2 regions of the Bacillus pfraonensis genome follow, and region 2 is predicted to be linked to the other one. Evidence: a T-box and tRNA genes for the amino acid it is inferred to sense, from the RefSeq annotation. Region 2 holds a T-box; the other holds one or more tRNA genes.
The links. A T-box is a leader RNA that pairs with one kind of tRNA and senses whether it is charged. The one in region 2 lies ahead of tyrS (tyrosine--tRNA ligase), so its partner is inferred to be a tRNA-Tyr.
Positions count from the first base shown of each region.

Region 1: it has a tRNA-Tyr gene. The T-box ahead of tyrS (tyrosine--tRNA ligase) is inferred to sense a tRNA for this amino acid. The anticodon was not compared.

Region 1 is NZ_JAHCDO010000018.1:74,761-89,524, forward strand. It holds gene KFD70_RS18385 (multidrug effflux MFS transporter) at 1-632, opposite strand, end outside; gene KFD70_RS18390 (DUF3981 domain-containing protein) at 753-2,537, opposite strand; gene yknW (YknW family membrane protein) at 2,670-3,350, shown strand; partial or broken gene KFD70_RS18400 (hypothetical protein) at 3,485-3,607, opposite strand; gene KFD70_RS18405 (DUF4256 domain-containing protein) at 3,696-4,262, opposite strand; gene glmS (glutamine--fructose-6-phosphate transaminase (isomerizing)) at 4,546-6,348, opposite strand; partial or broken gene KFD70_RS18415 (hypothetical protein) at 6,361-6,543, opposite strand; gene glmM (phosphoglucosamine mutase) at 6,830-8,176, opposite strand; gene KFD70_RS18425 (CdaR family protein) at 8,169-9,617, opposite strand; gene cdaA (diadenylate cyclase CdaA) at 9,610-10,437, opposite strand; gene rocF (arginase) at 10,693-11,586, opposite strand; gene KFD70_RS18440 (glycerate kinase) at 11,807-12,952, opposite strand; tRNA gene KFD70_RS18445 (tRNA-Ala) at 13,115-13,187, opposite strand; tRNA gene KFD70_RS18450 (tRNA-Gly) at 13,198-13,269, opposite strand; tRNA gene KFD70_RS18455 (tRNA-Lys) at 13,275-13,350, opposite strand; tRNA gene KFD70_RS18460 (tRNA-Gln) at 13,356-13,430, opposite strand; tRNA gene KFD70_RS18465 (tRNA-Tyr) at 13,496-13,579, opposite strand; tRNA gene KFD70_RS18470 (tRNA-Val) at 13,596-13,671, opposite strand; tRNA gene KFD70_RS18475 (tRNA-Glu) at 13,677-13,751, opposite strand; tRNA gene KFD70_RS18480 (tRNA-Thr) at 13,775-13,847, opposite strand; tRNA gene KFD70_RS18485 (tRNA-Asn) at 13,852-13,926, opposite strand; rRNA gene rrf (5S ribosomal RNA) at 13,936-14,051, opposite strand; partial or broken rRNA gene KFD70_RS18495 (23S ribosomal RNA) at 14,144-14,764, opposite strand, start outside.
Region 2 is NZ_JAHCDO010000034.1:359-15,122, forward strand. It holds gene megL (methionine gamma-lyase) at 1-862, opposite strand, end outside; gene rpsD (30S ribosomal protein S4) at 1,214-1,816, shown strand; gene KFD70_RS23930 (transporter) at 1,940-2,068, opposite strand; gene tyrS (tyrosine--tRNA ligase) at 2,427-3,683, opposite strand; T-box leader at 3,751-3,976, opposite strand; gene KFD70_RS23940 (hypothetical protein) at 4,054-4,299, opposite strand; gene KFD70_RS23945 (RNA polymerase sigma factor) at 4,292-4,825, opposite strand; gene KFD70_RS23950 (hypothetical protein) at 4,806-5,261, opposite strand; gene KFD70_RS23955 (maltose acetyltransferase domain-containing protein) at 5,329-5,886, opposite strand; gene acsA (acetate--CoA ligase) at 5,987-7,705, opposite strand; gene acuA (acetoin utilization protein acetyltransferase AcuA) at 7,883-8,515, shown strand; gene KFD70_RS23970 (acetoin utilization AcuB family protein) at 8,533-9,177, shown strand; gene KFD70_RS23975 (acetoin utilization protein AcuC) at 9,174-10,340, shown strand; gene KFD70_RS23980 (alpha/beta fold hydrolase) at 10,394-11,251, shown strand; gene KFD70_RS23985 (hypothetical protein) at 11,281-12,366, opposite strand; gene KFD70_RS23990 (response regulator transcription factor) at 12,614-13,303, opposite strand; gene KFD70_RS23995 (sensor histidine kinase) at 13,305-14,762, opposite strand.

The sequences.
Region 1 (14,764 bases), on a different contig from region 2:
GTCAGGCCGCCTGTTTCCCTCTCTTCAAGAGATAATGTCTCACGCAATACAAAAGTAGCGGATACTAACATAAAGACACTTATTGCTCCAAGAACGATAAAGACTCCGCGCCATGATGTAAACTGCAATAACTGCCCTCCAATAATCGGCGCTAAAATCGGTGCTGCTCCGTTTACTAACATAAGCAGTGAGAAAAACTTCGTCATCTCAGACCCTGAGTACATATCACGTACCATCGCACGCGATATAACAATCCCAGCTGAACCTGAAGCTCCTTGTAAGAAACGTAAAAGAACTAAACTCCAAATAGATGGTGCAACAGCGCAAAGCAAAGAAGAGGCAACATAAATAATAAGAGCAATAATTAAAGGTTTGCGCCGTCCATAAATATCACTAATTGACCCAACAAATAATTGTCCAACTGAAAGTCCTAGTAAACAAGCTGTTAAAGTAAGTTGAGCGAGAGAAGCATTCGTTTGTAAATCATCCGTTAATTTTGGTAACGAAGGTAAATACATATCAATGGACAATGGTCCAATTGCTGTAAGTGTCCCTAATACAAGAATCATCCATAACCTGTTTACTTTTACAGGTTTATATACATCGTGATTAACTTCATTCACTTCCATCATTCATCCTTTCTAATATAAACTCCGAATTGTAACAATTATAGTTACAACATTAAATATACGTCAAGTATATCGTATTTTCCTAAGTAACGAAAAGAAAAAAGCGATAGAATCTCTATCGCTTTACTTTCTCAAGTTGCCATTTGTAAATTTAGATACAGAAGACATCGTTTCCCCTGTGTCTAAATATGTGATCTGAATTGGATCTCCCACTTCTGTAAACATAGCATACGGAAAGTCTTTTGCTGAAATCATAAATACTTTTTGCTCATTTTCTAGCAGTACAAATACAATTGTGTTTTCACCTAATTTTTCTTTATAGACGCGTTGTACAACGCCTTCTTTTTCTGCTTCTTTTCCACTAGAAGTTGGACGGAAGGGATCGCCATTTCCTGTTAACACACTTTTATATTTCTCAAGCGCTTCTTTTTGCGTTGAACCTGTCGCAAATACCTTGGCATTCGAAGCATAGATTACGGTATGAGCACGTACTAACCCTCCGTCATCAATCACAGGCACAATCCAAGACGGTTTGCCGTATACATTATAAATGACAGGCATTGTTCCATGCCATTTCTCTCTCTTAAAGGAATTATCCACCACTTCTGTAGCAGCTGAACCATCCATAATCCCTTTTACTTCTTTTCCATTATAGTAATAAAGCTTTCCAGTACGTGCATCCACTAAGGAGTAACCTAAAGCGGAATCGATACCTTCTTTTGGAGAAGTAAAATCTGTAAAGTAATACAATTTGCCGTCCTTCCCAAATATCGGTGTAACCCCTTCCTTCGTTCCCCATTCAGTTGGAATCTTTACATCACTTTGAGAAAATTTCGTGTTCCAAAAACCATGTATGAACTTACCGAAATACGTATTTAACGTTGATGCTGTTTCATGATTTAGAACGCCATCAATAAACTTAGGTGCTTGCTCTTTATCATATCTTTTCAAATCACCTGTTTGTGCATCCACAACTACAACGCCTTTTACTTCAAATCCAGATCGAACTGAAATAAATTCACCATATGTCATCGTATAGTACGGTTTTCCTTTATCATCCACTTCAAATTTCGGTTTCCCTTTGAAGATAAGGTTTGGTTCTGCCTTTCGAACAACACGTTCCAATTTATTACCGAAAAGCATACTTGGTACATATTTCATTTTATAACCGAGGTGTAATTTCGCTTCCGCATCAGGATTTGTACCTGACATCGTCACATAACCTGGAATTGTTTCAGCCTTACGCGCCTTAAATAATCCAGAAACTTCAATTGGAGCTACATATAATGCTTCTCCCTTCACCATTTGCGGTGTAAGCTCCCCTAATTCAAAATACGCGACTTTTGGAATATCCCCAAATACCTTTTTCATCTTATTTTCTGCCGTTTTCGGAGGAACAGTAAACGGTTGTTCATTTTCAGTAAATGGCTCTGAAATATCCTTTTCTACTTTCACAACAGAATCATATTTATTTTGCGAGATTACCATATCATGCAAGTAACCAAAATAGCCGTAAGATACAAGTAAAGCAAGCATCGCTATTGCTTTTAACTTCACTTCTAATCTTCCTTTTTTCTCTTGAGAAACGAGGCCTACTCCAATTAATACTGCAATTACAACTGAATAATGCGTAAGAATCGAGTCCACACGGTTATCGATTAACCAGAAATATTCATAGATTGCAATACCAATCCAAAGCAGGAGCGGAATAACTAAAATCGGTACTTTCTTTTTCTTTATAGCTTTCTCAATCGGTGCTTTCTTTTTTTTTATAGCTTTCCCAATCGGTGCCTTCTTTTTCTTTACAACTTTCTCAGATTCTTCTTTATCCACTGTACGAAGTGCCTTACCACTCCTTGTCCATGGAATCAAAAACAACGTGAGAATAGCTAAAACTAAAAATTTAATCAAAGGCAATATCTCCTTTTATTGTGTTTTATATTTCATCATACCGAATAAGGTTTAATGAGGTGAAAATGGGAAAACGAAACATTTTTATGATAAGATTAGAAATGGATACCTGAAAAGAAAGGAGTAATCATGGAAACAAATACAGCATTAAACGATGATCTTACCAAAAAACCGTCTATATTCAGCATGATCACTTCACCTACACTACAATTCCAAAGGATGCGTACACAAAAGCCCATTCTCCTACCATTATTCATTATTTTACTTTTAACAATTATTACGAGCGCTCTTATCTCATATGTCACACTAAATAATCCTGCAATAAAACAAATGAATAGTAATTCTACTTTTCAAACCCCTACTCATATTACTTTCTTAACTACTTTCGGCTTTGCTGCAGTTAGCGGCATTATATCCATGTTTTGCGCTCCTATCCTCTATAAAAACATCATGATCTTTTTTGGAGTCGACACAACTTATAAAGAATTACTTTGCGTTACGCTCTATTCCGTATTCATTATGAAACTCGGTATATTAGTAAATGGGACTATCGCTGTTTTACTAGGAGATTATCAAATTTCCTATACGAGTTTAGCCCCCTTACTAACCGACAACCTCATCTTACATACTATGGCACAAAGAGTAGATATGTTCGCCATTTGGTACTATATCGTTTTAGGTATTGGGTTATATATTGTAACGGGATTACATAGAAAGAAAGTTACGGTACTTGTGATTTTGTTATTTATCATTACAACTGCTTTAATGAGTATAGGTGGGATTATGCAGGGGATTACACAGATGCATTAACCTAAAATATTAACAATAAGGATCGTAAAACCCACTCTTTTTAAGAATAGGTTTTACGATCCTCTTTTTCATCCACATATTTTATAATTTTCCTCGTGCCCAATCTACAATTCTTTTTATATCTTCAGGTTTCGTCCACCAATTAAATATGCAATCATTGTTCCGATTGGGCCAGCTTGATTAATCGTGTATCCCGAACTTAGAAAAAGCCCCGTCCCATTAATGGGGTTCACTTTAACCAGTTCAGCGCTCTTCAACGAAAGCGCCCGATAGTTGAAGAATGAAATTAAAATTTTCCCCTAGGTGATCCGTTCTCAAATTCAAATTTAGCTGCCTGTGCAAAATTTAGACCCTTAGCGAACCACGAAAGCCCCTGGCAGCATAATAGGATTCTGCTCCATTGTGATAAACGAAAACGTGCCCGAAGCGGCAATCGCAAAAAAGGGCACCGCCAAGTTCTCTAATATCAGAGGGCGTTTGTACCCAACTCGAAGTTTTCATATCGAAATTCCCAAGTTTTTGCAACGCCCGATATTGTTCTTCCGTTAATAGTTCAATGCCCATGGCAGTTGCCATATCAATAGCATTATTTTCTGGTTTATGTTTTTTTCTTGATTCTAGCCCTTCACGATCATAACAAAGGCTTCTGCGACCTTTAGGACTTTCCGCTGAACAATCATAAAAAATATATTCATCCTTCTCTTCATCATGACCAACAACATCCGGTTCACCGCCAGTTACTTCCATTTCGTTGAGCGACCACATTTTTTCAGTATTAGCATCCAGCTTTGCTTGGACTTTAGTCCATTCAAGACTTTTATGACGGTTCATGTTTTTCTCAAAACGGACTTTCAATGCTCTGATTAATTCTTCACGCTTTTCTACTGGCAACTCATTTCTATTCTCTGGCATATTTGTCTCCTCCTTTAAGTATATGTTTTATAATAAATCGTCTAAATAATTATGTGAACTCAGTTTACAATAAATTATATAATTTATTAAATCTATTTTTCAACAGTCTGACCATTTAACGAAATAACTTATTGTCACTCAACAGTTCCTTAATCGATCTTTCAATTCCAGATGTTCTTTTTCTTTTCGACATAAAAATACCCCTTTAGATAATCATATCTAAAGGGGTAAAACGGTGCAACTTTATTTCAAATCTACATAAACTAGTTACTCTACCAATCTCCTACTCAACAGTAACAGACTTAGCTAAGTTACGTGGCTTATCAACATCACACTCACGGTGAAGCGCTGCGTAGTATGAGATAAGTTGTAATGGAATAACTGCTACAAGCGGTGCTAATGCTTCGTGTACAGCTGGTAGTACGAAGCTATCACCTTCCATTTCTAAGCCTTTCATTGAGATGATACATGGGTTTGCTCCGCGTGCTACTACTTCTTTCACGTTGCCGCGAATTCCAAGGTTCACGTGCTCTTGCGTAGCAAGTGCGATAACTGGTGTACCTTTTTCGATTAGCGCGATTGTACCATGTTTTAATTCTCCACCAGCAAATCCCTCTGCTTGGATGTAAGAGATTTCTTTTAGCTTTAACGCACCCTCTAAACCTACGTAGAAGTCTACGCTACGTCCGATAAAGAAACAGTTGCGAGTTGTTGCTAAAAATTGTTTTGCTAGTGCATCCATTTCTTCTTTTTGATCACAAAGTACTACCATTGCATTCGCTACAAGACCTAATTCGTGTGTTAAGTCAAAATCAAGAACTTCACCTTTTGCTTTTGCAATGTCAGCTGCTAAGATTGAAAGCACTGCAAGCTGAGCTGTGTAAGCTTTTGTAGAAGCAACTGCAATTTCTGGTCCTGCATATAAAGGTAATGTGTAATCTGCTTCACGAGAAAGCGTAGAACCTGGTACGTTTGTAATTGTTAATGCTTTATGACCCATTTCATTTGTCTGTACAAGTACTGCACGGCTATCTGCAGTTTCACCACTTTGTGAAATGTAAATGAAGAATGGTCTTTCTGTTAATAATGGCATATTGTAAGAGAATTCACTTGCTACGTGTACTTCTACAGGTACTTTTGCAAACTTCTCAATGAATTGCTTTCCAACAAGTCCTGCATGATAACTTGTTCCACATGCAATAATATAAATACGATCGCTATCTAAAATCGCATTACGAATGTCTGCATCTAATTCAATTTCGCCATTTTCATTTTGATATTTTTGAATGATATTACGGATTACAAGTGGTTGCTCATCAATTTCTTTTAGCATGAAATGAGGATACGTTCCTTTTTCAATATCACTTGCATCTAATTCCGCTGTAAAAGGTGCACGCTCGATTGTTTCACCTTGTAAGTTTTTAATTGTAATACTTTCTTGTGTTACGATTACCATTTCTTTATCCATTAACTCGATAAATTGATCTGTAACTTGTAACATCGCCATTGCGTCGCTCGCAACAACATTAAAGTTGTCACCAACACCTACTAATAGCGGGCTTTTGTTTTTAGCAACATAAATCATGTTTGGATTTTCAGCATCAAGTAATCCAATTGCATAAGAACCATGTAAAATGGATAACGTTTTACGGAATGCGTCTTCTACACTTAGTCCCGTGCTTACTTGCTGTTCCATAAGCTGCACGATAACTTCTGTATCAGTTTCACTTACAAACGTTACATCTTGAAGATATTCTTTTTTCACTAATTCATAGTTTTCAATTACACCATTATGAACTAGCGTAAAGCGTTTTGATGTACTTTGATGCGGATGTGCGTTTACTCTACTTGGAACACCATGTGTAGCCCAGCGTGTGTGACCGATTCCCACGCTTGCCGCTACGCTCTCGTCTACGATTTCACGAAGTTTTGCAATACGGCCCTTTTCTTTATATACAACAACACCGTTCTCTGCTTGTACTGCAATACCCGCTGAATCATATCCGCGGTACTCTAGCTTTTCTAAACCTTTTAATAAAATTTCCTTTGCATCCTGATCTCCAATAAATCCTACGATTCCACACATGTTTAGTCGCCGTTACAAATGCTTACATTGCTCTGCGAACATGTAACGACATAGTCCGATCCCATTATTTACATATAAAAAACGGATTACATATTGCTAGCCCTGCAAATCTGTAACGGCTTTCACCTTCCTCTCGATTGGTTTCAGTCCGTATATACTTATACAGCTAGTATTGATCCGTTCCTTTTCTCTCATCACACCTTTACCTTTGTCCACCGAGTCACCCCTGTGATTTAAGTAAAAGCTTTCGGTTGTGATGAACAACCGGGAGTCATCCGCCGAAATCTCGATAAAACTCCTCCTCGTCAACTACACAACTTGTAGTTCTGGCGCTTTCATAATTCATATATTTTCTTTGAGAAAAAGAACAAGACAATCTTATAACAAACAACATAAACCGTCAATGAAAATTTTTCATTGTCTATAAAACATATGAAAAAGGAGCACGCTTTGTGCTCCTTTTTTGTATAGAATCAACGAATTATTCAGCGCCAACTTCAGCTTTCACAACTTCTACAATACGATGTACATATCCATCACAAATCTCTTGTGTTGGTGCTTCTGCCATTACACGAATAAGTGGTTCTGTTCCAGAAGGACGAACAAGGATACGACCATCTCCGTTCATTTCTTCTTCTACTACACGGATGATTTCTTTAATTTTTTCATTTTCTAATGCTAATTTTTTGTCTGTTACACGAACGTTCACTAATAATTGTGGGAACTTTGTCATTTCACTTGCAAGCTCAGACAATGGTTTTTTCGTCATTTTCATAATGTTTACAAGCTGAAGTGCACTTAACATTCCATCTCCAGTTGTAATGTAATCAAGTAAGATAATATGACCAGATTGTTCACCACCAAGGTTATAACCGCCGCGTTTCATTTCTTCCATTACATAGCGATCACCAACTGCTGTTTTATCACTTGTAATACCGTTTGCTTCAAGCGCTTTATAGAAACCTAAGTTACTCATAACTGTTGAAACAACTGTGTTATGTTTTAGCTGACCGGTTTCTTTCATGTACTTCGCACAAATATACATAATTTGATCGCCATCAACGATGTTTCCTTTTTCATCTACTGCAATTAAGCGGTCTCCATCACCATCGAATGCAAGTCCAATATCTGCACCTTTTTCTTTTACTAGTTCTGCTAGACCTTCTGGATGCGTAGAACCAACACCATCATTAATGTTCATACCGTTTGGTGAAGTTCCCATTGTAGAAATATCAGCTTCTAAATCTGCAAATAAATATGGTGCTAAAGAAGACGTTGCCCCATGTGCACAATCTAAAGCAATATGTAAGCCTGAAAAATCTTCTTCTACAGTTTGTTTAATGTATTGTAAGTATTTTTGTCCACCTTCAAAGTAATCGTTCACTTGTCCAAGTTCTGTTCCTGTTGGACGTGGTAATTCATCTACTGCTTTATCTAATAAAGCCTCAATTTCTGCTTCTTGCTCATCAGTTAGTTTAAATCCATCTGAACCGAAGAATTTAATTCCGTTATCTTGTACTGGGTTATGAGATGCTGAAATCATAACACCTGCTTGTGCATCTAGTGCTTTTGTTAAATAAGCAACTCCAGGAGTTGAAATAACGCCAAGGCGCATAACTTCTGCTCCAGTTGATAATAGGCCTGCTACTAACGCACCTTCTAACATATGACCAGATACACGTGTGTCACGACCAATAATAACTTTTGGACGATCTGTATCTTTTGTTAATACATATCCTCCAAAACGCCCAATTTTAAACGCTAATTCTGGCGTCAATTCCTCATTCGCGACACCGCGCACACCATCTGTACCAAAATATTTACCCATTGCTATTCGCTCCTTTTTCTTGCTCTTTTTGTTTTTGAGTTTCCTCTTGTTTTTCTTCATTCTCTTTTTCAGGTTCTTTGTTTTGATCTTCTTCTTTTGGTTTTTCTGTCTCAGTCTCTTTATCTTTTTGTGAATCTGGTTGCTCTGGCTTACCTTGTACTTCTTGATCTGGTTTTTCTTTCTTTACAAGAGTTACCTTCGCATTTTTTTGTTTTGCTTCTATTGAAACACCATTAGGACCACTAACCTGAATTGGAATATCATGCGTACCAGAAGATATATTTTGTAGATTAATTGCCGCTGTTATTTGTGCTGCTGTTATTTTATCTACTATACTTGCTTCCCCTGAAATATCAACGCTTATCTTTCCATTCTGCGGGGAAAGTAGTTGTAAAGTGAATTCATCTGATAGTCCATTTTTTTGTATAGAAATGCCGTCGATTGTCTTATGCTTTGTACTTTTTTGCTTTTGCACTTCGACAGAAACCTTGACTTGGCTGGGACTTACATTTGTTACACCTTTCGGTAATAAAACAGAGGCATCGAATGTTGTAGACTCCGTAATTTTACTAAGATCTACTTCGACGCCCTCCAAGGACTTTATATTATCCAAAACATCTTTGGGACCCGCTATTGTCACCTCATTTGGCTCGATACTGATATTTGTAACAGCTAGCCCTTCCGGTGCATTTCCTTTTTTTGCATAAGTTAATGGAACTGTTTTCTCAATATTATTTGTCGCAGTTGAATTTGAAACTGGGATTGTAACATTTACTTTAGACGGTGTTGCTTGTAAGTCTAACTTCCGTCCGTCCTCATCATACAATACAATTTCAGCTGTCTTTGTGACTGTTTTTGTTATCCCCTTCAAATCAATATACGCTCTCACAAGCGCAACTTTTGCTAGTTCCTCTGCTGTACCGGTAACTTCAACAGTCCCTGGTTTAATAGTTGGATTAGCCCCCATACTACCACCCGGCATTTGATTCTCATTTGAATACTTCACTTCCACAGGAAATGATTTTTTTACCTTATTTTGAATCGTAACTTTAACTTTCTCTGGTTGAACTGTTGCTTTTAAATTGTTTTCCATCCCGGTATATTTTAAAGGAACGTCATATGTTCCAGTGGAGTACCCACGTAAATCTAAAGATACACCAAACTCGCGTTGTGACCTTGCTGCAGTAATCACGTTTTTGGGTCCTTCCAATTTTATTTTTACATACTTGGGGATGCCGCTTACAATATATTTATCTTCATCGTAGTTTACTGCTACTACAATGTTAGACACTGTTTCAGTTATATCACCTGTTGGAAACGGTGATGTATTCTTATTCCCTGTTGTACTTTTGTCTGACAAATTCGTTGACATGTAAAGCATGAACGCCAATAGTAATGAAATTCCTTTTAAAAACCAGTGGTTCTCCATTAACTTATCCATGACGCTTTCTCCTCCAATTCCAATTCCATAAAGATGAAGAAGTTGTTTTCATATTTCCACTAAACTCTGCTAAAAGCATTTCTTTCAGCTGTTCGACTTTTAAATCACGATGTAATTCTCCATTTTTAGTTAAAGAAATTTGGCCAGTTTCTTCTGATACAACTACTGTAATGCTATCAGTAACTTCACTAACTCCCATCGCAGCCCGGTGGCGCGTTCCTAATTCTTTTGATATGAACGGGCTTTCCGATAATGGCAAGTAACAAGCTGCTGCTTTAATCGTATTTCCTTGCATAATAACTGCTCCATCATGAAGTGGCGTATTTGGGATAAAGATATTAATGAGAAGTTCTGATGAGACATTCGCATTTAAAGGAATTCCGGTTTCCACATAATCTCCCATTCCAGTTTCTCTAGATAACGTAATAAGCGCACCAATACGTCGTTTACCCATATATTCAGTTGCCTTTGCCACTGCATTCGCAACGATTTCATATTCTTCTTCTTCCTGACCAATCGCACGGGAGAACAAGCTCCCTCTTCCTAATTGTTCAAGCGCTCGTCTAAGCTCTGGTTGGAAAATAATAATCACGGCTAAAAATCCCCATGTCAAAGCTTGGTCTGTAAGCCACTGTAATGTATGCAATTCAAATAAATAACTTAATATACGAACGATAATAATAACTGTAATCCCTTTCAAAAGTTGGACAGCTTTTGTACCTCGGATTACAAGAATTAGCTTATATATAACAAACCACACAACGGCGATATCTAATATCGTACTGAGATATTTCAAAAGGTTCATATCTCCAAAAGGCATGCTAACCCTTCCTCCTACTTATGAGCAATTTTATCCATATACTGAAATATTATTATTCTGCTCTATCTGTATGTATTTACAACAACTAGTTAATTATACCATACATGAAAGAAACGACAATTACAAACGATGTTACCATCTTGGTGGAAATTGGTAAGATGTCGAACTTTCTTTTACATAACGGTATAATATAACTCACTATTATACTCTCATTTTAAAATAAAAAAAGCAGCATTTCAGCTGCTTTTCTTACATTTACTTTAGTTTTTCACCGAATAAAGAACCCATTAAAGCTACTGCCGTTGTTGCCGTTCTATTTTTCTCATCTAGAATTGGATTTACTTCAACAAACTCAGCAGATGTAATAATATCAGCCTCCGCTAACATTTCCATCGCTAAGTGGCTTTCACGATACGATAGTCCACCAGTTACAGGTGTTCCAACTCCTGGCGCATCATGTGGATCAAGTCCATCTAAATCTAATGATAAATGAACACCATCTGTATGAGATAAATAAGCAATTGTTTCTTCCATAACAGCAGTCATACCCATACGATCAATTTCATGCATTGTAAACACTTTAATTCCTTCATTACGAATGAAGTCTTTTTCCCCTTCATCCAATGCACGTGCACCGATAATAACAACGTTTTCCTTTTTAATCTTCGGATACGCTTCATATAAATTAACGAGTGAAGAATGTCCATAACCTAAACTTGCTGCAAGTGACATGCCATGAATGTTACCAGACGGTGATGTCTCTTCCGTATTTAAATCCCCATGTGCATCGTACCAAATAACCCCTAAATTTTTATAGTGCTTTGCCACTCCTGCAAGTGTCCCAATAGCAATACTATGGTCTCCACCTAGTACCAGTGGAAAACGACCTTTTTCTATAATATGATCAACCTTACTTGCTAATTCATCGCAAACATTTGCAACTTGTGTAAGGTTTCTTAATTTTGTATTTTCATCTATCTCCTGTTCTCTTTCAATACATAGGTCTCCGATATCTTCTACGTCATACTCAATATTTTGAATTCTTTCAATTATTCCCGCATAACGAATTGCACTTGGCCCCATATCAACCCCGCGACGCATTTGTCCTAAGTCCATTGGAACTCCAACGATTGAAATTTCTTTCTTCATAGATAGTCTCCCCCTTTTATGCCTTCACTAAATATTTTAAATCTTTTATATAGTCTGACTCAACTCGACATTTTTTTGTATGTATATACACTCTATTCACTCATATTTATGTGAAAGTCTACATTTTGAATCTATTCTATGCATAAAATGAACCATTTCTAAGAAAATTTCATTACGCATGTATGTATTCATAATTGAAAATAAAAAAACGCCTCCTATATTAGAGACGTTTTTCTGATGCTATTTTCCATACAGATGCGATATTTCGTGCGGTTATTTCAATATTTTCCTTCGCTGCTATATAAGCTTCTTCTAGTGTCATTGGGCTTGATGTGGCACTAAACACAGCATCTATTCCTTCTTTATAAACTAAAATATGATTAGATAGTACAGAACCTCCAATAGCTATAACAGGTATATGAAATTGCTTTGCACGCCTAGCAACCCCAACTGGAGCTTTTCCATAAGCTGTTTGTACATCTATTCTTCCTTCGCCTGTAAGAACAAGATCGGCTTCTTTTATATGTTCATCAAAATTTGTATAATCCAATACAATTTCAATTCCTTTTCTTAATTTCCCTTGTAGTACAGCAACAACTGCTGCACCTAATCCCCCCGCTGCTCCTGCACCTGAAATCTTTTCTACATCAATATGTAACTGCTGTTTTAATAAATGAGCATAATGCTTTAAATTATCATCTAACTGTACAATCATCTCTCTACTAGCACCCTTTTGTTTTGCAAATACAAAAGATGCTCCTTTTTGTCCTGTTAAAGGATTATCCACATCACATGCTGCTTCTATTTTTACATGCTCTAAACGAGAATCCAATTTCGCTAAATCGAAAGAATCAATTGAATGTAAATTTCCACCGACAGGTTCTATTACTTGTCCATCTTTCTTTAAAAACTTTACACCTAGGGCAGAGAGCATGCCAGTCCCCCCATCGTTCGTAGCACTTCCTCCAAGCCCTAAAATGATGTGCTGTACGCCTTTGTCCAGCGCATCTAATATAAGCTCTCCTGTTCCTTTTGTTGTTGCGATGAGAGGATTTCTCTTTGCAACTGGAACATGATGTAATCCAGATGCTGCTGCCATTTCAATAAATGCCGTTCTTTCATCCCTCGAAATGCCGTAAAATGCCTCTACAAGCCCTCCAAGTGGGCCTGTTACATAAAGTGAAATAATCTTTCCACCCGTAGCATCAACAAGGGACTGGACAGTACCTTCTCCTCCGTCTCCGATTGGGACTTTTACATACTCAGCTTCAGGAAAGATTTTAGTAAATCCCTTTTCAATAGCCTTACATACTTCTATCGCTCGTAAGCTTTCTTTATATGAATCAGATGCAATAACAATTTTCAACACTCATCCCTCCATTCTCCGTATCCAAACACGCTTTAATTCGAACCTTATATTTCACTCTATCTTTCTATTGTAAACGAAATGAATGGAAACTTGTCCTTATTAAGCAGGATAAACAAAAAACCTTACATCTTTCGATGTAAGGTTTTTTCTAATTTATAATGGAGCCTAGCGGGATCGAACCGCTGACCTCCTGCGTGCAAGGCAGGCGCTCTCCCAGCTGAGCTAAGGCCCCGAAGTAACAAAGCGGAAGACGGGATTCGAACCCGCGACCCCAACCTTGGCAAGGTTGTATTCTACCACTGAACTACTTCCGCGAAAATGGTGAGCCATGAAGGACTCGAACCTTCGACCCTCTGATTAAAAGTCAGATGCTCTACCAACTGAGCTAATGGCTCGTAAATGGCTGGGCTAGCTGGATTCGAACCAGCGCATGACGGAGTCAAAGTCCGTTGCCTTACCGCTTGGCTATAGCCCATCAATATTTACTAGTATGCTTGTCTTTTCAAAAAAATAAACCTTTATCAGGTTGATTTTTAAAAATGGTGGAGGGGGGCAGATTCGAACTGCCGAACCCGAAGGAGCGGATTTACAGTCCGCCGCGTTTAGCCACTTCGCTACCCCTCCGACATGATAAGTTATATGGTGGAGGATGACGGGATCGAACCGCCGACCCCCTGCTTGTAAGGCAGGTGCTCTCCCAGCTGAGCTAATCCTCCAAAAGTGGTGACCCGTACGGGATTCGAACCCGTGTTACCGCCGTGAAAGGGCGGTGTCTTAACCACTTGACCAACGGGCCAAAAAGTTGTAATACCGTTCGCAAGCTTCCAACCGGGCTTGAACCGGTGACCTCTTCCTTACCATGGAAGTGCTCTACCAGCTGAGCTATGGAAGCATAATGGCTCCGCAGGTAGGACTCGAACCTACGACCGATCGGTTAACAGCCGATAGCTCTACCACTGAGCTACTGCGGAATAATGCAAGCCTGGCAACGTCCTACTCTCACAGGGACAAGGTCCCAACTACCATCGGCGCTAGAGAGCTTAACTTCCGTGTTCGGTATGGGAACGGGTGTGACCTCTCTGCCATCATTACCAGACTTTTATTATTATACACATTCTTTTCAGAATGTCAACAGGAATTTTAAATATATATTCCTTCAAAACTAGATAACATTTGTATTCATATTATATGGTTAAGTCCTCGATCTATTAGTATTCGTCAGCTTCACATGTCACCATGCTTCCACCTCGAACCTATCAACCTGATCATCTTTCAGGGATCTTACTAACTTACGTTATGGGAAATCTCATCTTGAGGGGGGCTTCATGCTTAGATGCTTTCAGCACTTATCCCTTCCGCACATAGCTACCCAGCTATGCCCTTGGCAGAACAACTGGTACACCAGCGGTGCGTCCATCCCGGTCCTCTCGTACTAAGGACAGCTCCTCTCAAATTTCCTACGCCCACGACGGATAGGGACCGAACTGTCTCACGACGTTCTGAACCCAGCTCGCGTACCGCTTTAATGGGCGAACAGCCCAACCCTTGGGACCGACTACAGCCCCAGGATGCGATGAGCCGACATCGAGGTGCCAAACCTCCCCGTCGATGTGGACTCTTGGGGGAGATAAGCCTGTTATCCCCGGGGTAGCTTTTATCCGTTGAGCGATGGCCCTTCCATGCGGAACCACCGGATCACTAAGCCCGACTTTCGTCCCTGCTCGACTTGTAGGTCTCGCAGTCAAGCTCCCTTATGCCTTTGCACTCTACGAATGATTTCCAACCATTCTGAGGGAACCTTTGGGCGCC
Region 2 (14,764 bases):
CTGGATACCATACCGATTCAATACTTTCGTGATGTTTCAAAAACTCTACCACTTTTTCTGCATTATCACAGTGCCGATCCATTCTTACAGCTAACGTCTTTAAACCACGAAGCAAGAGCCATGCATCAAAAGGCGCCATAATTCCGCCAATATCTTTTCGAATCGGACGAATTTGTTCAGCTAGCTCCTTCGTTTTACAAATCGTCACACCCGCAACAACGTCTCCATGCCCACCAATATATTTTGTCGCACTATGGAGAACAACATCACACCCGAGTGTAAGAGGCGTTTGTAAATAAGGTGAGCAAAATGTATTATCGACAATGACAAGCAGTTCATTTTGTTTTGCCACTTTGATAACCTTTTCTAAATCGATGAGCTTCATTGTCGGATTAATTGGCGTTTCAACAAATATCAATTTTGTATTCGGACGAATTTTTTCCTGAATCTCTTCTTCTGTTTCCATATCACATAATGAATGTGTAATCATAAATTTCTCCTCTAGTACTTCTAAAAAACCGTACGTACATCCATACAAACCATTCGAGCAAATAATATGATCTCCAGCACGTAAAAATGCGAGAAGTGTCGCCGAGATCGCTGCCATTCCAGAACCGAACGCTAGCGCCGATTCTCCTCCTTCTAAAACAGCCATACGCTCCTCAAACAATTCCACAGTCGGATTTCCAAGTCTTGAATAAATGTAAGATGGATCCTGCCCAGCGAAACTTGCTTCGCCTTGCTGCGCTGTTTCAAATGTATACGTTGAAGTTTGAAATAGCGGTGGTGTTAAACTCCCTTTGTGCATTTTAGAATCATACCCGTGATGAATAAGTGCTGTTTCTATCTGTTTCTTTTTCATACAAACATCCCCCTTATACTTCTATAATATGTAAGCGTTTTCTCTCTGTTGCTATCCTTTCTTTCATACTGTTTCGAATTCCTTCTTGCAATTTCCAAACTTTACATGTATAAAACAAAATGGAAACTCGCTTGACGAAATTCCAGCAAAAAGATATAATAGCGTTTGTGTAAAATAAAAAGGCAGCCTTGTAATGTGAGTTTATTGTTTGTATTTTGTTCCTCCATTTTGAGGTGTATCTCGTAACTCCCTGCTGCTGGAGCGAAGGTACATGAAAACAAAATGCGCATAAATGTCGATTACGTCTGTTTTTATTTTACGAAAATAAAAACACTAAAGGAGGAGTCAACTATGGCTCGTTATACAGGTCCAGCTTGGAAACTGTCTCGTCGTCTTGGAATCTCTCTAAGCGGCACAGGTAAAGAATTAGAAAAACGCCCTTACGCACCAGGTCCTCACGGTCCGAACCAACGTAAGAAACTTTCAGAATACGGTTTACAATTACAAGAGAAACAAAAACTTCGTCACATGTACGGCATGACTGAGCGTCAATTCCGTCGCACATTTGACCAAGCAGGTAAAATGCCAGGTAAACACGGCGAAAACTTCATGATCCTTCTTGAAGCTCGTCTTGACAACCTAGTTTACCGCATGGGCTTAGCTCGCACTCGTCGTGCAGCTCGCCAATTAGTAAACCACGGCCACATCATGGTAGATGGCGCTCGCGTAGACATCCCATCTTACCGCGTAAAACCTGGTCAAACTATCAGCGTTCGCGAAAAATCTAACAACCTTGTTGTTGTTAAAGAAGCGATCGAAGTTAACAACTTCGTACCAGAATACTTAACTTTCGATGCTGATAAATTAGAAGCTACTTTCACTCGCTTACCAGAGCGCGCTGAATTAGCTGCTGAAATCAACGAAGCATTAATCGTAGAGTTCTACTCTCGTTAATGACGAAAAGCCAATCCTTTTGGATTGGCTTTTTTCGTTCTTATAGTACTAAAAAAAGGATGATAAAGAAAGCCAGCAGCTATCCTTATCATCCTTTTTAACCTTCTCTTATATATAAAAAAATTATTTATCTTCTTGTTTTTCCACATATACATAAGCATCTTTTGGATTTGTATGTATATCACCTTTCGTATTCTCTGCAAGCTGACTCGCATTTAGCAAAGAAAAGATGATGAGCGCTTCTAGTGACATTTTGTTTTACCACTCCTTTCGTCCAATGTATTATATACATTCATTATAACGCTTACATGTGATTTTCGTATGAACATGAAAAGAAGATTAAAACAAAAAAGCTTTAAGATTGTTGAAAAAGAAGAATTAATGATGATGTAGGTTGATGGGAAAATAGTAAATGAAATTTTATCGGCGGAAGTTGGAATATATCGACTATTTCTTGAAATATATCGGCGATTTTTTGAATATATCAACGTTTCGACAAAGGATATCGGCACTCCGACAAATAATGACAAAAACAGCAGTCTGCTAGGTCCTGTTTCTCAGCACGCTAAAAAAAGCTTTGAGGAGTCCTTCTCCTCAAAGCTTTTTTTAATTAGTAACGAATTAAGAAATATTTCTTCTTACCACGGCGGATAATTGTAAATTTACCTTCAATGCGGTCATTTTCTGTTACAACATAGTCTAGTGCTTGTGTACGCTCACCATTTACATAAATCGCACCATTTGTTACATCCTCACGAGCTTGACGTTTTGATGGTGAAATTTTGCTTTCCACAAGTAAGTCGATTAATCCTGTATCTTCTGCACTGCGTTCTACAGATGGTACGTCTTTGAAACCTTGTTCAATTTCACTTGCAGTTAGATCAGCTACAGAACCGCTAAATAATGCTGCAGAAATTTTAATTGCTTGCTCTAATGCCTCTTCGCCGTGGACAAGTTTTGTCATTTCAGAAGCTAATGCTTTTTGCGCTGCACGTTTTTCCGGTGCTTCAGCTACTTGTTTTTCTAGCTCAAGAATTTCTTCATGAGATAAGAATGTGAAGTATTTTAAGTATTTTACAACATCGCGGTCATCTGTGTTGATCCAGAACTGGTAGAACTCGTAAGGCGTTGTTTTTTCTGGGTCTAACCAAATTGCACCGCCTTCTGTTTTACCAAACTTCGTACCATCAGATTTTGTAACAAGTGGAATTGTTAAACCGAATGCTTTCGCATCTTCTTCTGATTTACGAATTAATTCAAGACCTGCTGTAATGTTACCCCATTGGTCACTACCACCAATTTGCAAGCGGCAACCATGTTGTTGGTATAAGTTTAAGAAATCGTATGATTGTAAAATCATGTAACTAAATTCAGTAAATGAAATACCCGTCTCTAAACGAGATGCTACTGTATCTTTTGCTAACATATAGTTTAAACCGAAGTTTTTACCGATGTCGCGTAAGAATGTAATCACATCTAAGTTTCCAAGCCAGTCATAGTTATTTGCCATCGTTGCTGGGTTTTCTACATTTTCAAACTCTAAGAAGTTTGAAAGCTGATTTTTAATACTTTCTGTGTAGTAAGCAACTGTATCTTTTGTATTTAATGTACGCTCTGCTTTTTTACCACTTGGGTCGCCAATCATTCCTGTACCACCACCAACAAGTGCAATCGGTTGATGACCAGCTAATTGGAAGCGACGTAACATTAATACTGGTAGCATATGACCGATGTGTAAGCTGTCTGCTGTTGGGTCAAAACCACAGTATAGTTTTACACTTTCTTTTTCTAATAATTGTTCTAAACCTTCAGCATCTGTTTGCTGATTAATTAGTCCGCGAAATTCAAGATCTTGTAAAATACCCATATCCTACATACTCTCCTTTAAATTTATCGTGCGTGAAATGTGAAAACATAAAAAAATCGTCCCTCAAATAAGGGACGATTTTGATCATCGCGTTACCACCCTAGTTGCAAGCAAAAGCCTGCCACCTCATTCACATAACGGCTCAGCACCGTCTTTTCCCTTTTGAATACAATTCAATCGAAAAAAGATGCTCTAGGGGCGTAATTCGCGATCATCTATGTGCTGATTTCCACCGACCATCAGCTCTCTAAAACAGGGAAATGATCACTACTTCTCCCTTTCCACGCTCAATTATTTATATACTTTTCTTTATATCATTATTTGTATGGGCGTGTCAAATAGAGGTGGAATTTCTCTCCCTACCAATCCTTTACAACGTCGCAATGAATATCGTAATAAGAGAGAAAATTGGTATACCAACTAATAACGAAATATGAAAAACAATTGATAAATCATTTCCGATTGTTGCTTCTACAGGATCTTTCGCTGGAGAGGCAAGGAATCCAAGTAATCGATCAAAGCGACTTATCGTTTGTGGAAAATCCGGTACTTCTACATGATCACTATCTAAATGTTGCTTTAATTTATATTCATTCTTAAAGGGATTTTCACTCAATTTCATCCACCTCCAGCAATTGTTTCAATTTCTTTATACCATTGTGAAGTCTCGATTTCACTGTCCCTACAGGAATATCTAAAACCTCTGCAATTTCTTTTTGCGGCATATCATGATAATAAGAAAGAATAAGGACAGCTCGCTGCTCTTCAGGAACTTTCAAAATTGCTTCTCTTACCGTGAGCCGGTCTTCTTGTGAAAACTCCTTTTCCTGAATCGGCACTAAAAATGGTAAAAGAGAACTCCACTTCTTTCTTCTATTCAATTTATTAATCATAAGACGGTAGCCAATTTGAAATAAATACGTTTTAATTTTTCCTTTTTCGATTTCATACATATGCTTCTTACGTTCCAACGTCAAAAACGTATCTTGCACGAGGTCTATACTTAATTGTTCATCTCGGTTAAAGCGATACAAAAATGTATATAGCGCTGGTTTCATTAAAACATATAGTTTTTCTCCCGCTTGCCTATCTCCATTTTGATACGCAAGCATGAGCTCCTCCTCAATCCCAATCTGCGCCATGTTTTTTGATCTCCTTTATTCCTTTTAACGTTAATGAAATGCGGGAAATTAAATATCCACTTGCTACAATAATCCATACTTGTGATTGATTCGTAAAAAATTGAACATAAGGGTTTTGAATTGTAGATCCACTTGAAACTAAAATGTTTAATACTTGTACACATATGCATGCATACACTGCAAGACAGACAGAAATTGTATCAAATACATTCCATCGAAAATACACTTTTGTTTTTGTAAAATCGATTTTGTTTCCCTTTTTCCGTACAATATATTTTCTATCAAATGGAATAATAATTGAAAACATAACAATCATTATAACTCCAGCTGTAATCATTGAAACTTTAAATCCAATTGCCATAGGCAATAACATACCACAAGAAAATACAACTATAATTCCAAGTGAAGCAAACATAAGAATCCATTTATTAGACATATAAAACGCCTCCTCCATCTATTCTTTCATAAATGTATACAGACGGGGAAGGCGCTTCGTTCAAATATTATTTTATTTTTTTAATTATCTTCGCAGGATTTCCACCAACTACTACATTATCAGGCACATCTTTCGTTACAACTGCCCCAGAAGCAACAACTGCATTATCTCCAATTGTAACACCGGGATTAATAATTGCTCTCCCACCTATCCAAACGTTATTCCCAATTGTTACTGGCTTCCCAAATTCTTTGCCACTGATACGTTCCATTGGATCAAGCGGGTGTGTTGCCGTATAAATGTGAACCCCTGGAGCTAGCATACAGTTCTTACCGATTGTTACAGGACATACATCTAAAATCACGCAATCAAAATTTGCGTAAAAGTTTTCTCCGACATGAATGTTATAGCCGTAATCACATTTGAAAGAAGATTCAATATGAATATTATCTCCTGTCGTTCCAAATAGTTCTTTTACGACTCTGCTACGTTCTTCATATTTTGTTTCTGGCGTTTCATTTAACTTTCTTGTTAATATGCGAGCCTGCTCCCTCCCTTGTACTAATACTGGATCAGCAGGTATGTACATTTCTCCCTGAATCATCTTTTCTTTTTCTGTTTTCATTTTATTCTCCCCTTCAAACTCATATATATAAGTTAGCTATTCCCTATGATAACACAAAAAAGAAAGGTCTGAACGTATACTTAGTTCAGACCTTTCTTTTTTAATCTTCCATTGTTGATAAATCGCCTGTCGGTAAGTTTAGCTCCCATGCTTTTAACACGCGGCGCATAATTTTACCACTTCTCGTTTTCGGTAATTTATCTCGGAATTCAATTTGTCTTGGCGCCGCATGAGCTGCAAGGCCCTTTTTCACAAATTGACGGATATCTTCTTTTAATTCATCAGATGCTTCATATCCCGCGCGCAGTGCAATAAACGCTTTAATAATTTCACCGCGTACTGGGTCTGGAATACCAATTACACCCGCTTCTGCTACTGCAGCGTGTTCAATTAATTTACTTTCTACTTCAAATGGTCCAACGCGCTCACCAGACGTCATGATTACATCATCAATACGCCCTTGGAACCAGAAGTATCCATCTTCATCCATATATGCAGAGTCACCTGATACATACCAATCGCCTGGCATGAAGTAAGACTCATATTTTTGTGGGTTATTCCAAACTGCACGCATCATCGCTGGCCATCCCTTAGCAATCGCTAAATTACCCATTGTATATGGCGGCACTTCATTTCCTTCATTATCAACAATTGCCGCCTTCACACCTGGAATTGGTTTTCCCATTGATCCTGGGCGAATTTCCATACAAGGATAGTTACAGATCACTTGTCCTCCTGTTTCTGTCATCCACCATGTATCATGAATGCGAAGACCGAATGCATTCATTCCCCAGCGAATGACTTCTGGGTTTAACGGTTCCCCAACACTTAGTACGTGACGGAGTGCTGATAAGTCGTACTTCTTAATCGCTCCTTCGCCCGCTCCCATCAGCATACGAAATGCTGTTGGTGCACTATACCAAACTGTTACACCGTAATCTTGCAATGCTTCGTACCATGCCTCTGGACTAAAACGTCCTCCTAAAACGACATTTGATCCACCTACTAACCACGGTGCAAAAATACCGTAAGCTGTTCCTGTTACCCAGCCTGGATCAGCTGTGCACCAATATACATCGTCTTCTTTTAAATCAAGCACCCATTTTGCCGTTTGATAGTGTTGCACCATCGCATTTTGTGCATGAAGGACACCTTTTGGTTTCCCAGTAGAGCCTGACGTATAATGAAGGATTAATCCATCTTCACGATCTAACCATTCAATTTGCAGCTTATTAGAAGCTTGTTCAAATAATGGATTAAATGCGACAAGCTTTCCGCCCTCTTCTACATTCTCTCCAACAAGAAAGACTGTTTTTAATGCTGGTAAATCATTTAATGGTACACGCTCTAGCAATTCAGGTGTTGTAATTAACACCTTTGCTTCGCTATCTTCTAAGCGATCGCGTACCGCGCCTTCCATAAATGCTTCAAATAGAGGACCCACAATCGCACCTAATTTCACCGCACCAAGGAGTGCGAAATATAATTCTGGTGAACGCGGCATGAAAATAAAAACGCGATCTCCTTTTTCGACATCACCATAGTTTTTTAGGACATTTCCCGCTTTATTGGAGAATTCCTTCATTTCTTTAAATGTATATTTCTCTTTACGCGATCCATCTTGATAATAAAGCGCTACTTTATTCTTCCGATCAGATTTCGCATGTTTATCAATTGCTTCATATGCCATATTTACTCGACCAGTTTCATACCAAGAAAAGTTTTTATTCACCTCTTCCCAGTTAAAACCCGCATATGTTTCTTCATAGTTCAACAAATTATTTTCTCCTTTAATGACAGGAAGCGTTTCCACTTTCATACTTTACATCCCCCTCCTATGTATTCTATTATCTATTATAATAATATTATTTAAAATTTTCAGTATATTTGTTGATTTTTAGACAAATTTTTACTGACAAAATTCGATTCACATCGCATATATTATAAAGTACGATAGTTTGTAGATTCACAAACCCTCAAGGTGGTGAGCAAAACATTGATTCATAAAAAAATATATAATGCACGAAATTTAAAAACGGCAAGAAGTACTTTAATCATTGAAGGCCCAGTATCTACACATAATCTCGAAATGTATGAATTTCACCCAGACTTAGTTGCATTTCGCCCTGCTGATCAACAATATAAAGCAATTGTCGAAATTTCTAAGTTACCCGAAGCTCGTCTCATTATTGCGAGACAAGACCAAACAATTGTAGGATATGTTACATACTTATATCCCGATCCGCTAGAAAGATGGTCAGAAGGAAAGATGGAGAATTTAATTGAACTCGGGGCAATTGAAGTTATCCCAGCGTTCCGTGGATGCTCAGTTGGAAAAAATCTATTAGAAGTTTCTATGATGGATGACCATATGGAAGATTATATTATATTAACGACTGAATATTATTGGCACTGGGATTTAAAACAAACTGGTTTGAATGTTTGGGAATACCGCAAAGTGATGGAAAAGATGATGAATGCTGGTGGATTAGAATGGATGGCAACGGATGATCCAGAAATTTGTTCTCATCCCGCTAACTGCTTAATGGTTCGCATTGGTAAACGCGTTGATACAAACTCCATCCAAGCATTTGACCGTTTACGCTTTCAAAATCGTTTTATGTATTAAGAAGGGGGGCATATAAAGTGATTGTAGAAGAAATTATGAATCATGACGTGATCACGCTGCGTCCAGATGACACAATTGAAACCGCAATCCGTACAATACGTACAAAAGGCATTCGTCACATTCCAATTGTTGGTCATAACAACAACGTAGTCGGTATTATTTCTGACCGTGACGTACGTGATGCAAGTCCATCTATTCTCGATGAAGAAGTGTCACTGGATATGCTTAAGCAGCCAATTCAATTAATTATGAAACAACCTGTAATGACATGCCATCCGCTTGATTTTGTTGAGGAAATTGCAACACTATTTTTTGAAAATAAAATTGGTTGTCTTCCTGTTACAAAAGGCGGGAAACTTGTTGGAATTATATCGGAATCCACAGTATTGCATACACTCGTGAAACTAACAGGTGCCCATCAGCCAAGTTCACAAATTGAAATTCAAGTAAAAAATGAACCTGGTATTCTAGGAAAAGTAGTTGCTATTTTTAGTGAATTACACATTAATATTGTAAGCGTTCTTGTCTATCCAGCAAAAGATGAGAATGAGAAAGTACTCGTTTTCCGTATTCAAACGATGAATCCACTAAGAGTGATTGAAGCGTTAGAGAAAAAAGGCTATCATGTTTTATGGCCAAATATTATGGGGATGCAGGCATGAAGAGCGCCTTCATCTATTCAGATGATTTTCAGGGCTATTCCTTTAGCCCTGAACACCCTTTTAATCAGCTTCGCGTAACACTCACCTATGATTTATTAGTAAAGAGTGGATTCATTCATCCATCTCAAGTCATTCCACCGCGAATGGCGACGGATGAGGAAATTGCTTTCATTCATACGGAGGAATACATAAATGCGGTAAAACGTGCTGGAGAAGGAAAATTAGAACAATCAATCGCTATGTCATACGGCCTTGGAACAGAAGATACACCGATGTTTCCAAATATGCATGAAGCGAGTGCGTTGCTTGTTGGTGGTACATTAACAGCTGTAGATGCTGTCCTGTCAGGTAAAGTAAAGCACGCATTAAATTTAGGCGGTGGACTGCACCACGGATTCCGGGGCAAAGCATCTGGCTTTTGCATTTATAACGATAGCTCGATTGCTATAAAATATATGCAGAAAAAATATGGACTGCGCGTTTTATATATCGATACAGATGCTCATCACGGCGATGGTGTACAATGGTCTTTTTATGATGACCCTAACGTCTGCACGATCTCCCTACATGAAACTGGGCGCTATTTATTCCCTGGAACCGGTGCTGTAAATGAGCGTGGTCAAGGCGGTGGCTATAGTTATTCTTTTAACGTGCCACTCGATGCGTTTACAGAAGATGGATCTTTTTTACAATCGTATCGCACAGTTGTAAAAGAAGTAGCAGCTTACTTTAAACCGGATATCATTTTAACGCAAAACGGTGCCGATGCACATTATTACGACCCTCTTACTCACCTTTGTGCAACGATGCAAATTTATCGTGAAATTCCAAAACTTGCACATGAAATCGCTAATGAATACTGCGATGGACGCTGGATTGCCGTTGGCGGTGGCGGCTACGACATATGGCGCGTCGTACCAAGAGCATGGGCACTCATTTGGCTTGAAATGAACGACATCCAAAACATCTCAGGTTATCTCCCTCCAGAATGGATTGAAGCTTGGAAAGGACAAGCACCTATCGATCTCCCTCTTACATGGGAAGATCCTAACAACATGTATAACCCCATCCCTAGAAAACCAGAAATTGAAGAAAAAAATGCGTTAACAGTGGCAAAATGCCTTGAAATTATTCGGAATAATACAAAAAAAGCTTTATATTAAATGATAAGAATAGGGGGTTTTCTCCTATTCTTATTTTATGGAGGTGAATAATCATGTGGAAACAACAGCTCTTACATACAAAACGCGGTATTTTTGAAATTTTTATAAAAGGCAGTGGTGAACCACTATGCGTTACACATCATTACTCCGAATTTAACAAATCCGGTGATTATTTTGCTGAAAGCTTTACTTCTACTCATCAAGTATTTCTTATTAATTTAAGAGACGCTGGTCATTCTGCAAAAGCTACAAAAGAAAATGAATTAAGCATGAGCGAAACAGTTGAAGATTTAGAAGCAATCAAAGAATCACTACACCTTTCAACCTGGCATTTCGCCGGACATTCTACAGGTGGTATGCTTGGAATTCTATACGCTATTACCTATCCTGATTCCTTGCAATCCTTAGTTGTTGTCGGTACTGCTGCTAGTAACTATACAGAAACACCCAATTCTATTTACCACCCTGACCATCCACAATTTCAATATATGCAAGACATCATCGAAGAATTAAAACTCCCACATCTTACAACTGAAGAGCGAAGTGTATTATCAACCAAACGAACAAAATTATCTTTATATGAGCCCGAACACTATGAAATATATTTTTCAAAACCTATTTATAAAACAATGGCAGCAAGTCGGATGAATGCTTTTGCTAAAGAGTACCCACAATTTGATTTAAGACACCAACTTTCATCTATCGCAGTAAAAACATTAATTATTTGCGGGAAACACGACGTTCAGTGCCCATTGGAATATTCAATAGAGATACACAAAGGTATACCTAACTCTATCTTTATTCCATTTGAGTACAGCAACCATTATCCTTTTTTAGAAGAAAGCAGTCGTTTTGCGTCTATCCTTGAAACTTTCTATAAATCATTACAAAATAAAAGCAGCAAGTACTAAATCACTTGCTGCTTTTGTAAATCTCTTCTTTATTTCGCTACAAACGTAACCTGATTTGCAGTTGCCCAGCCGTTCATCGGTACAACCGTATATTTCTTACCTGACTCCAATGTAGCACCATTTTGTAAATCAAAGATTCCTACTGCTCCTTTTCGAGAAGTAAAACGATATTGTGCTTCTAGTTTCTTTCCATCTTCACCTTGTAATTCTACTTTTCGTCCAGCAAATAGTTCCATATTTGGATCGTTCTCTAACGTGATTTGAATTGATTTATTATCTATCGCTTCTGCACTTTGAAGTACAAGTGGAGCAATTGTTTCTGCAGTAAAAGTTGGATTTTTAACTGTTGCCCAATCAGAAGTTATTGTATACGTCATACCTGGTTGTAATGTTTGACCAGCAGGTAGTCGAAACTTCGGTGCTTGTCTGCCATCTGCCGCTTGTGTAAATGGAACATACCCTGCTACAATTTGTTCCCCTCCACTTGATGTAATCGTTAGCTTTCGATCACGTAAGGAAGAAATAATTTGATATTGTTTTCCCTCTTTATCTTTATTTTCTTCATCTAATTGAAACGCTTGATTTCCTCGCCCTGCTTTATACGCTTCAATAATATTTGCATAATCTGTCACACCATCTTCTAAAAAGGATTCAATTTGAAACGTATCATTCGTCACTTGTTTTGCTTGACGAACATTAATTTTTTCCGTACTTGCCTCAAATTTTTCTTTTTTTCCACCTTTATAACTTACTTTATATTTTGTTCCTGGTTTTTGAACTGTAACAGGTACAATATATGTACTTGTAGCTCCCGTTTTCAATCGTGGTACATTCACAATTTCTAAGCCATTATCAAATACAAAATTTTTCTTAATCGCCTCTAAATTTTCTGGCTTTACCTCTTCTTCTGATAAAGTTTTAGAAAATGTTAGTTGTAATGTCATTGCGTTTAATGACTGTAATTTTGTAATCTGTGCTTTTTGCTGCTTCTTTTCTTTTTTCGCTTCTTGTTTTGTCTCCTGCTTTGCTTCTGCTTTTGTTTCCCCTTGCACACAACCTGTTACCATTACTGTAAATCCAATCATCGCTGGTACTAAAAATTTTATTTTTTTCATCCTCATCAAACCTCCAAATAATTATTTTTCTTTCAGATTCAATCATCTAATACATAACAGATAACAGTTTCCTCAAATCACTTTATCTGTTCATTTTCTTTCTGTGATACCTATAGTAAATGGCAAGTATAAATTGCCAATAAATAAATTCTTAAATAAAGATAAAATAAAGGTAATATATTTTTTAATTTTGTGGATTTTACTACTCTTAAACATAAAAAAACCTGTCAACACTTTGACAGGTTCGCTACACATTAAAACGATATCCAGCTCCCCACACCGTTTCAATATATTGCGGATGGGCAGGGTCTCTTTCAATTTTCTCACGTAGCTTTCGCACATGAACAACAACTGTAGCTAAATCTCCAGCTGAATCTAATCCCCAAATACGTTCAAATAATTGTTCCTTGCTTAACACTTGATTCGGATTCATCACAAAAAATGTTAACAGATCAAATTCTTTTGTTGTAAAAGCAATTTCTTCATTGTTTATGAATACTTTTCTAGCACGTTGATCAATAGAAATCCCATGGATATATAACGTATCTCGCTGCTTAATTATATTTCCAGATAATCGTTCATAACGAGCGATATGTGCTTTTACCCTTGCGACTAATTCACTTGGACTGAACGGCTTCGTAATATAATCATCAGCCCCGAGTCCAAGTCCACGAATTTTATCGATATCTTCTTTTTTGGCTGAGACAAGTAAAATCGGAATATCTTTCACTGCACGTATTTGTTTACAAATTTCAAATCCATTTATTTTTGGAAGCATGATATCTAAAATAATTAAATCGTATTGTTTCTGTAAAGCGCAGTGCAGTCCTGTTTCTCCTGAATGTTGTACATCAACTTGAAAATCATGAATCTCTAAATAATCCCGCTGTAATTCTGCAATACTTACTTCATCTTCAATTAATAACACTCGCTTCAATTTACTCACCACATTCCTGTACTTTTTTCAATGAAAAGAAAATACTTGTGCTTTCCCCTAATTCACTTTCCGCCCAAATCTTTCCGCCGTGCTCTTCAACAATCTGCTTTGCGATAGCTAAGCCAAGACCACTTCCACCTGTACTAGAATTACGTGATTGTTCAGCACGGTAAAAACGTTCAAAAATATAAGGAAGTGTATCAGACGCTATACCAGATCCATTATCTGTCACTCTCACGATTACCATATCCGCTTCCTCTAGTAATGTAACTGTAATTTCTTTCTGTGGTTTATCCATGTACTTCACACTATTATGAATTAAATTCGATATAACTCTCTTAACTTTCTCACGATCAGCAGTTACATATAATGGCGATTTACGAAGTGATTGCAAGGATAAATGGATTCCATCTTTACTTAAATCCATCTGTATTTCTTCTACTATATCTTCCATAAACGTATACAATTCTATCGTTTCAAATCGAAACGGCACCCGATTCAAATCTAATTTCGAAAATAAAAATAGCTCATCAATGAGTGTATCCATATGTCTTGCCTTTGTATAAATTGTTGTTAAATATCTATCCATTTTCTCCGGTGTATTTGCAACTCCATCTTTTATCCCTTCTACATAACCAATAATAGATGTAATTGGTGTTTTTAAATCATGAGAGATATTCGAAATGAGTTCTTTTCGATTTTCTTCATATTGCGCCTGCACTTCAATTGATTCTTTTAATTTCTGCCTCATCTCTTCAAAAGCTTGATTTAACTGCCCAATTTCATCATGAGACGTAACCGGAATTTGAAATTGCAAATCTCCGTCTTTAATTCTCCCAGTCGCATCTTTCAAGATTAGAATAGGTTTTATCACACTTCTTGAAACAAAGTAACTTAATAATCCAATGATAAAAACGGCTAAAAGCAATAACGATATAAATAAAATAGGAAATAACTTTTGCGTTAAATCTACATATGAGCTTTGCTTATTTAATACGAATATACTTCCTTCCTCATGATGAGGAAAATAAAAATCAAACTTTACATAGCGATAAAATGTATCATTTAGTTCCGTCGTACCGCGGCTATTAATATTCGTTGATTCAAATTTAGGGAGAGCTCCTTTCAAATTTGAACTTTCAATTGCTTTTGATGCATATGAAATTGCATCTCCTTTTCTTACAACTATTTTCACACCTTTTTTCTCTAAGAGCGGCATCATTGCTTCATCCAATAGTTGCGATTGGTTCTGCTTAGCTGCTACCTTCAATTCAAGAAAAGCATTTTCCTCCTCTGGTGTCAGTGGCTTTTGAATATAAGAACTCTTATAAAAATTTTTCACTGATTCTAAATTCCCTGTTATAGAAAAAACAATTAAAAAACCCGTAACCAATAACAGAGTAATTGAAACAAAAATCACAGCAATATAAGATAATAAAAACCTTGTTTTAATAGACATAA